DNA from 3 places in the Pantoea sp. X-Soil-TKNS-1279 genome. Region 1 is predicted to be linked to each of the others. Evidence: predicted binding sites of a transcription regulator. Region 1 holds the regulator's gene; each other region holds the start of a gene.
What was found. Region 1 encodes ArgR, which controls arginine synthesis, uptake and breakdown. Its sites were predicted from a motif close to ANTGAATAAAAATACANT; they were not measured.

Region 1 (2,272 bases):
CTGGTCTGCTTTTTCGCTCAGTTGCTGATGGATATCCATCGGCGAACCAGCCGTGCCGCTGACACTGATGGTGCCGGCCGGTTGCAGATTCATTGCCTGATCAGCATTAATAGAATCTGCGGCGAAAGCGCCAAATGACAGGGCAGATAGAATGCTCATGGTTGCGATAGTAGTTTTAACTTTCATGATTATTTCCTCGTCTTCTGTTTTTTCTCTTTTTGTTTGGTGTGATTTGCATCACGAAAAGAAGTATAGATCTAATCACTCATGAAATTAATATTCTGCTAATAATGTTTGGTTGTTATTCTTTGTCCTTATGACAACTTTTAATAACTGAGTGTTATAAAAACCGCCTGGTTTCTGCACAACACCTGTTAATTACATGTAAAAACAATGACCTATGTCATTTTATCTTTCTGTGCGAAATATTATGGTTGATCCATCTGGCTGATACGCTGCGAGTGGGGTATATAGCTGATGCTGTTGTGTAAAGCAGTGTAAAATAGCGCTAAAGGTTAAGCAGGATAAAAGGTCCTACCAATTATTGTCGGGCGTGAGAACGGACGAGAATATGCTTAATGTATTGTTTCTTGAGGATTTCTCTTCAAGCGTGACGGCGGGTAAAGGGAATGGCCGAGTTGTTACCGGCAGGTAATCTGCCGGTAGCGGGCAGGGTTTTATAGCTCTTGTTCGAATAACATCAACACAGCGTCATGGAGCTGCTTCACGGTAAAAGCACGCGCGGGGGTAATAAAGATAGTGTCATCACCGGCGATGGTGCCGAGAATGCCTTCGGCTTTACCCAGCGAATCCAGCAAACGGGCGATGAGCTGTGCTGCGCCGGGGCTGGTGTGAATCACCACCAGAGCATCGTTGTAGTCGATATCCAGCACTAAATTTTTCAGCGGGCTGGTCGTGGTCGGCACACCCAGTTCGGCTGGCAGGCAGTAAACCATCTCCATTTTTGCGTTGCGCGTGCGCACCGCGCCAAACTTAGTAAGCATACGAGAAACTTTTGACTGATTGATGTTCTCGAAGCCGTCTTCCTGTAACGCCTGCACAATTTCACCCTGAGAGCTGAATTTCTCTTCTTTCAAGAGGGCTTTGAACGCCTTAACCAGGTCGTCTTGTTTAGATGGGTTTCGCATAGGTTACCAATAAAAAGAGGGATGCGTTGGGCAACAAGCCCATGCAGATAAATGATTATGCATTTAAATGAATTTTTATGCAATAAACAGGTGAGGGGTTCGCCGGGATAACCTGCGAGGGCGGCGATCATAACAGAGATTTACCGCTACGCCAAAATCGCGGCGTGGCGCGCAAAAGCGAAGGTTGCAATGTTGTTATATTATTGAAGTGGTAACAACAAAATGACTGATCATTGCCGACCCCTGTCTTCTGGCTGCGACCTATGATCATTCAGGCGACTTCTGAAGTGTGGATGTCTCGGGAGCCGTATTGCGGCGTCAGTGTTAATAGCGCGACGGGTATTGTCGCTATCGCCTGAGAAGTTGATTAAACTCGTAACCCGATGGAAACCCGGCAGATCTCTGCCCCACCTTAATAAGGAGTCCAGGATGAAAGTTGCCGTTCTCGGTGCCGCTGGTGGTATTGGCCAGGCGCTAGCACTGTTGCTTAAGACCCAATTACCCGCAGGTTCAGCCCTTTCGCTTTATGACATCGCCCCGGTTACGCCGGGTGTGGCTGTGGATCTCAGCCATATTCCTACCGCAGTGAAAGTTGAGGGTTTTAGTGGTGAAGATGCCACACCCGCACTGAAGGGAGCCGATGTGGTGCTGATTTCCGCCGGAGTGGCACGTAAACCCGGCATGGACCGCGCCGACCTCTTTAACGTTAACGCAGGCATTGTTCGTAACCTGATTGAGCAGGTGGCAAGCACCGCACCCAAGGCCTTGATTGGCGTGATCACTAACCCGGTTAACACCACGGTGGCGATTGCGGCAGAGGTGCTGAAGAAAGCGGGTGTGTATGACAAAAACCGGCTGTTTGGCGTAACTACACTGGATATTATCCGCGGCAACACCTTTGTTGCGGCGTTAAAAGGCAAGCAACCCGGCGAGATCGACGTACCCGTGGTCGGGGGGCATTCTGGCGTCACTATTCTGCCGCTGCTGTCGCAGGTCAAAGGCGTTAGCTTTAGTGAGCAGGAAGTGTTGGATCTCACCAAACGTATCCAAAACGCCGGTACGGAAGTGGTGGAAGCCAAAGCCGGTGGCGGCTCAGCGACCCTGTCAATGGGTCAGGCTGCGGC
Region 2 (2,272 bases), 290 kb from region 1:
TAATGTCAATCTGATCGGCTGGCGTCACGCGCAAACCGTTCTTCTTTTTCACCGGCAGCGCGAGCTTCTTCATCAGCTCATCCACCAGGCAGCCGCCGCCGTGCACAATGATCAGCGGACGCTGATACTCGTTACGATACGCCAACAGCGCATCGAACAGGCGAGCCAGCGCTTCTTCGCTATCCAGCAGGACGCCACCCAGTTTAATAATCAGAGGATTGGTCATGGTTTACTTACTCGCCCGTTAAATCAGAGACAGTGTTTCGGGGAAGCCGAAACGAATATTCAGACACTGCACCGCCTGCGAAGAAGCACCTTTCAGCAGGTTATCTTCTGCGGCAACCACAATCAGGTGCTCACCCTGCACGGCAAAACCGATATCACAGAATGGCAGGCCAACCACACCTTTCAACGCAGGCACACCTTTCTTATACAGACGCACCAGCGGTTTGTCGTGGTAGGCGTTATGGAAAGCTTCTGCCACGTCCTGTTCGCTGACGCCCGGTTTCAGGCGGCAGGTGACGGTAGCAAGAATGCCACGCGGGAAGTTGCCCAGATGCGGCGTAAAGATCACCGGCGTACCGAGATGGGCAACAATTTCCGGATGGTGGCGATGATTGAAGATGCCATAAGGTTGCAGGCTGACTTCACAGAAACTGGTAGTGACGCTGGCTTTACGCCCGGCACCGCTAACGCCGCTGGTCGCGTTAATCACCGGCCACTGGTCTTGATTCAGCAGGCCCGCTTCCACCAGCGGTTTCAACGCCAGTTGAGAGGCGGTCGGGTAGCATCCCGGTACCGCCACCAGCTGGGCTTCTTTGATTTTTTCGTGCTGCCATTCCGCCAGGCCGTAAACCGCTTTGTCCAGCCAGTCGCCGTGTTGATGGGTGAAACCGTAATATTGATTGTAGAAAGCACCGTCGTTAACACGGAACGCACCGGAGAGATCAAATACCACGCAACCGGCTTTCAGGAATTCCGGCGCCAGATCGTGACTGACTTCATGTGCGGTGGCGAGGAACACCACATCGACTTTATCCGCCCACTCAGCGGCATCGCTCAGCGGCTGCAATGGCAGGTCGACAATACCTTTCAACTGCGGATGCAGGTCTGAAAGTAACTTTCCGGCATCCGGGCTTTGCGCTGAAACCGCTAAAGCGGTTATGTTCATATGCGGATGGCGATTCAGGTAGGTGGCAAGCTCTACGCCAGCGTAACCACTGGCACCAACGATCAGCGTATTCAACATCAGGCTGTATACCTTATTACAGTCACACGTTCCGGGTCGCGGCCTTGCCCCGTTGCCCACGATGCCGTTTGCAAAGATTTACTGTTCACATGCAGACGACGTTAATGTATTTTTATTCACTATTAATGCATGAATATTGATACATCCTAACCCAAGGACCGTCAACAGTGAAGACAAAATTACCACCTTTTATCGAACTCTACCGCCAGCTGATTGCCACACCATCGATCAGCGCCACCGACGCCGCGCTCGATCAGAGCAATGAAACTTTAATCAATTTGCTGGCGGGCTGGTTTCGCGATCTTGGCTTCGATACTGAAGTGCAACCTGTACCAGGTACACGGCATAAATTTAACCTGCTGGCGCGCACGGGTTCCGGCGCGGGTGGCTTATTATTAGCAGGCCATACCGACACGGTTCCGTTCGATGATGGCCGCTGGACGCGCGATCCCTTTACCCTGACTGAGCATGACAACAAGCTTTACGGTTTAGGCACGGCAGATATGAAAGGCTTCTTCGCCTTTATTCTGGATGCGCTGCGTGACGTTGACGTGACCAAACTGAGCAAACCACTCTACATTCTTGCCACCGCCGACGAAGAGACGACGATGGCAGGCGCGAAGTACTTCGCTGAATCCACCCAACTGCGCCCGGACTGCGCCATCATCGGCGAACCGACTTCGCTGAAACCAGTGCGCGCGCACAAAGGCCATCTCTCCAATGTGATTCGTATTCAGGGACAATCGGGCCACTCCAGCGATCCCTCACGCGGCGTGAACGCCATTGAGCTGATGCATGAATCCATCACCCAATTGATGCAGCTGCGTAATACGCTGAAAAGCCGTTATAACCATGACGGTTTCGCCATTCCGTACCCGACCATGAACTTTGGTCATATTCACGGCGGCGATGCCGCTAACCGTATTTGCGCCTGCTGCGAACTGCATATGGATATTCGACCGTTACCGGGGTTAACCCTGAGTGATCTGGATGGTCTGCTGAATGAAGCGCTGGCTCCGGTGA
Region 3 (2,272 bases), 1.1 Mb from region 1:
CTTGCGATACGGCAGACCGCGCGCCTGCATAATTTCCCAGACCTGATAAAAATGGTGCAGCTCTTCTTTAATCAGCAGCACCATCTTTTCCACCAGATCATCCGCCCACGGCAACTCATTACGCACGATGATGCTTTTGGTCAGATTTTTGTGGGCGTTGATAAAGTTGCTGTCGTGATCTTCGCCAAAAATAAAATCTTCATAGGGCTTCAGCCACGCCAGAATAGCGTCACCACTCGGCTTGTCAGCCACATATTTACGAATCAACCAGACGGCGGTTTGCGCGGCTTTTAACTCACAAACCATATGATCGGTGAGTAGCAACGTCAGGTTTTCCGGCTTGCGTGCTTCATCAATCCACGCCTGTGGTGTGCGGCAATGCAGAAACTGATGGATAGGTTCTAATAGCGGGGCGTAATTCATGAATGTCTTTATCTGCGGGGAAAAAATACGGGCAGCAACGCGGCTGCCCGTTCATTTTTAGTGACGTACACCGTCGTCTTCATCATCAATGAAGTCGCCGTCATCATCTTCGTCTTCCGCGTCCGGGTCTTCGAAGTAGGTGCCCCAACCGTCGTAATCTACGTTGTATTTGCCCGCCAGATTCACCAGTTGCTCAACCTGCGCATCAATCAGCTCGGGTTTCAGCGCGGCTTCGCTCAGGATGTCGACACACATCACCGTGCTGCCATCTTCCAGCTCCAGCTCTTCCGGTTCAGTCACCTCATAACCCAGCTTGAAGGCATCTACCGCCGCTTTTTCCAGCGAGTCAAAATTGTTGCAGGAAAGATGGTGCTCGATGGTGTAGAGGGCATCAGGATCGCTGCCATCTTCCAGTAATTCATCAATGATCAACCGCGTCTCTTCGCGTTGTTCTTCCAGCAATGCTTCGTATGCCATGGGGATATCCTCAAAATGTTCGGCAATGAATGCAATTATTTTCCCACACTGCCTCGCGCGCCACTACTCAAAACAGAAAGTTTCTTAACGCCGGGGTTGAAAATGCATATTCATACGGTTAGATTGAATTTTAATTCATTTATGATCCCCACATGGAGCGCTGTATGAGTCAGCTGAACCAACGCCATTTCCTGAGATTGCTGGACTTCACCCCAGCAGAAATTGATTACCTGTTAAGACTGGCCGGTGAATTAAAACACGCAAAGAAAAACGCCAGCGAAACGCAGTACCTGAAAGGCAAAAACATCGCGCTCATCTTCGAAAAAGACTCGACTCGTACCCGTTGCTCTTTCGAAGTTGCCGCTTACGATCAGGGTGCTAACGTAACTTACCTCGGCCCAAGCGGCAGCCAGATCGGCCATAAAGAGTCGATGAAAGACACTGCGCGCGTGCTCGGACGTATGTATGACGGTATTCAATATCGTGGTTATGGTCAGGCGTTGGTGGAAACCCTGGCGGAACATGCCGGGGTGCCGGTCTGGAACGGTCTGACCACCGAATTCCATCCAACTCAGTTGCTGGCGGATCTGCTGACGATGCAGGAACATCTGCCACAAAAATCGCTGAACCAGATGACGCTGGTGTACGTTGGCGATGCGCGCAATAACATGGGCAACAGCATGCTGGAAGCAGCTGCGATGGTCGGGCTGGACCTGCGTCTGGTGGCACCGAAAGGCTGCTGGCCGGAAGAACAACTGGTGGAACAATGCCGCATCGCAGCGCAAAAAACCGGTGGCAAAATCACGCTGACCGAAGATATCGCCACCGGCGTGCAGGGTGCCGATTTCATCTACACTGACGTGTGGGTCTCGATGGGAGAAGACAAATCCGTGTGGTCTGATCGTATCGCGCTGTTGCGCCCGTATCAGGTAAACAGCGCGATGCTGGCGTTGACAGGCAATCCGCAGGTGAAGTTCCTGCACTGCCTGCCAGCGTTCCATGATGACCAAACCACGCTGGGACGTCAGATGGCTGAGCAGTATGGCCTGAACGACGGTATGGAAGTCAGTAACGAGGTGTTTGAATCGGCACACAGCATTGTGTTTGACCAGGCAGAAAACCGCATGCACACCATTAAAGCCGTGATGGTGGCAACGCTCGGCCAGCCCTGACTCAGGCGGGAGCAAACGATTACCTCGCGTGTGATTTTTGCTTGATGCAAAGCAGTGAATGCGTATAATGCGCCACAATTTGCCGGGAGGAAACATGCAACAGCGCAGCGCACAATTTGACGCTCAATTACGCCAGAAAGCTGGCGGCGCACCTGTTTCTTTCCGTCATCAATCGATCGCAAATCAAGCCCCTTAAGCAG

Region 2: argC (N-acetyl-gamma-glutamyl-phosphate reductase) is a predicted target of ArgR. The motif match lies at 1,353-1,370, and genes of this name have one in related genera.
Region 3: argF (ornithine carbamoyltransferase) is a predicted target of ArgR. The motif match lies at 1,023-1,040, and genes of this name have one in related genera.

Annotation. Positions count from the first base shown of each region.
Region 1 is NZ_AP035948.1:3,889,274-3,891,545, reverse strand. It holds gene yhcN (peroxide/acid stress response protein YhcN) at 1-186, opposite strand, end outside; gene argR (transcriptional regulator ArgR) at 678-1,148, opposite strand; gene mdh (malate dehydrogenase) at 1,578-2,272, shown strand, end outside.
Region 2 is NZ_AP035948.1:4,183,898-4,186,169, forward strand. It holds gene argB (acetylglutamate kinase) at 1-226, opposite strand, end outside; gene argC (N-acetyl-gamma-glutamyl-phosphate reductase) at 245-1,249, opposite strand; gene argE (acetylornithine deacetylase) at 1,417-2,272, shown strand, end outside.
Region 3 is NZ_AP035948.1:645,731-648,002, reverse strand. It holds gene miaE (tRNA isopentenyl-2-thiomethyl-A-37 hydroxylase MiaE) at 1-423, opposite strand, end outside; gene rraB (ribonuclease E inhibitor RraB) at 481-900, opposite strand; gene argF (ornithine carbamoyltransferase) at 1,065-2,072, shown strand.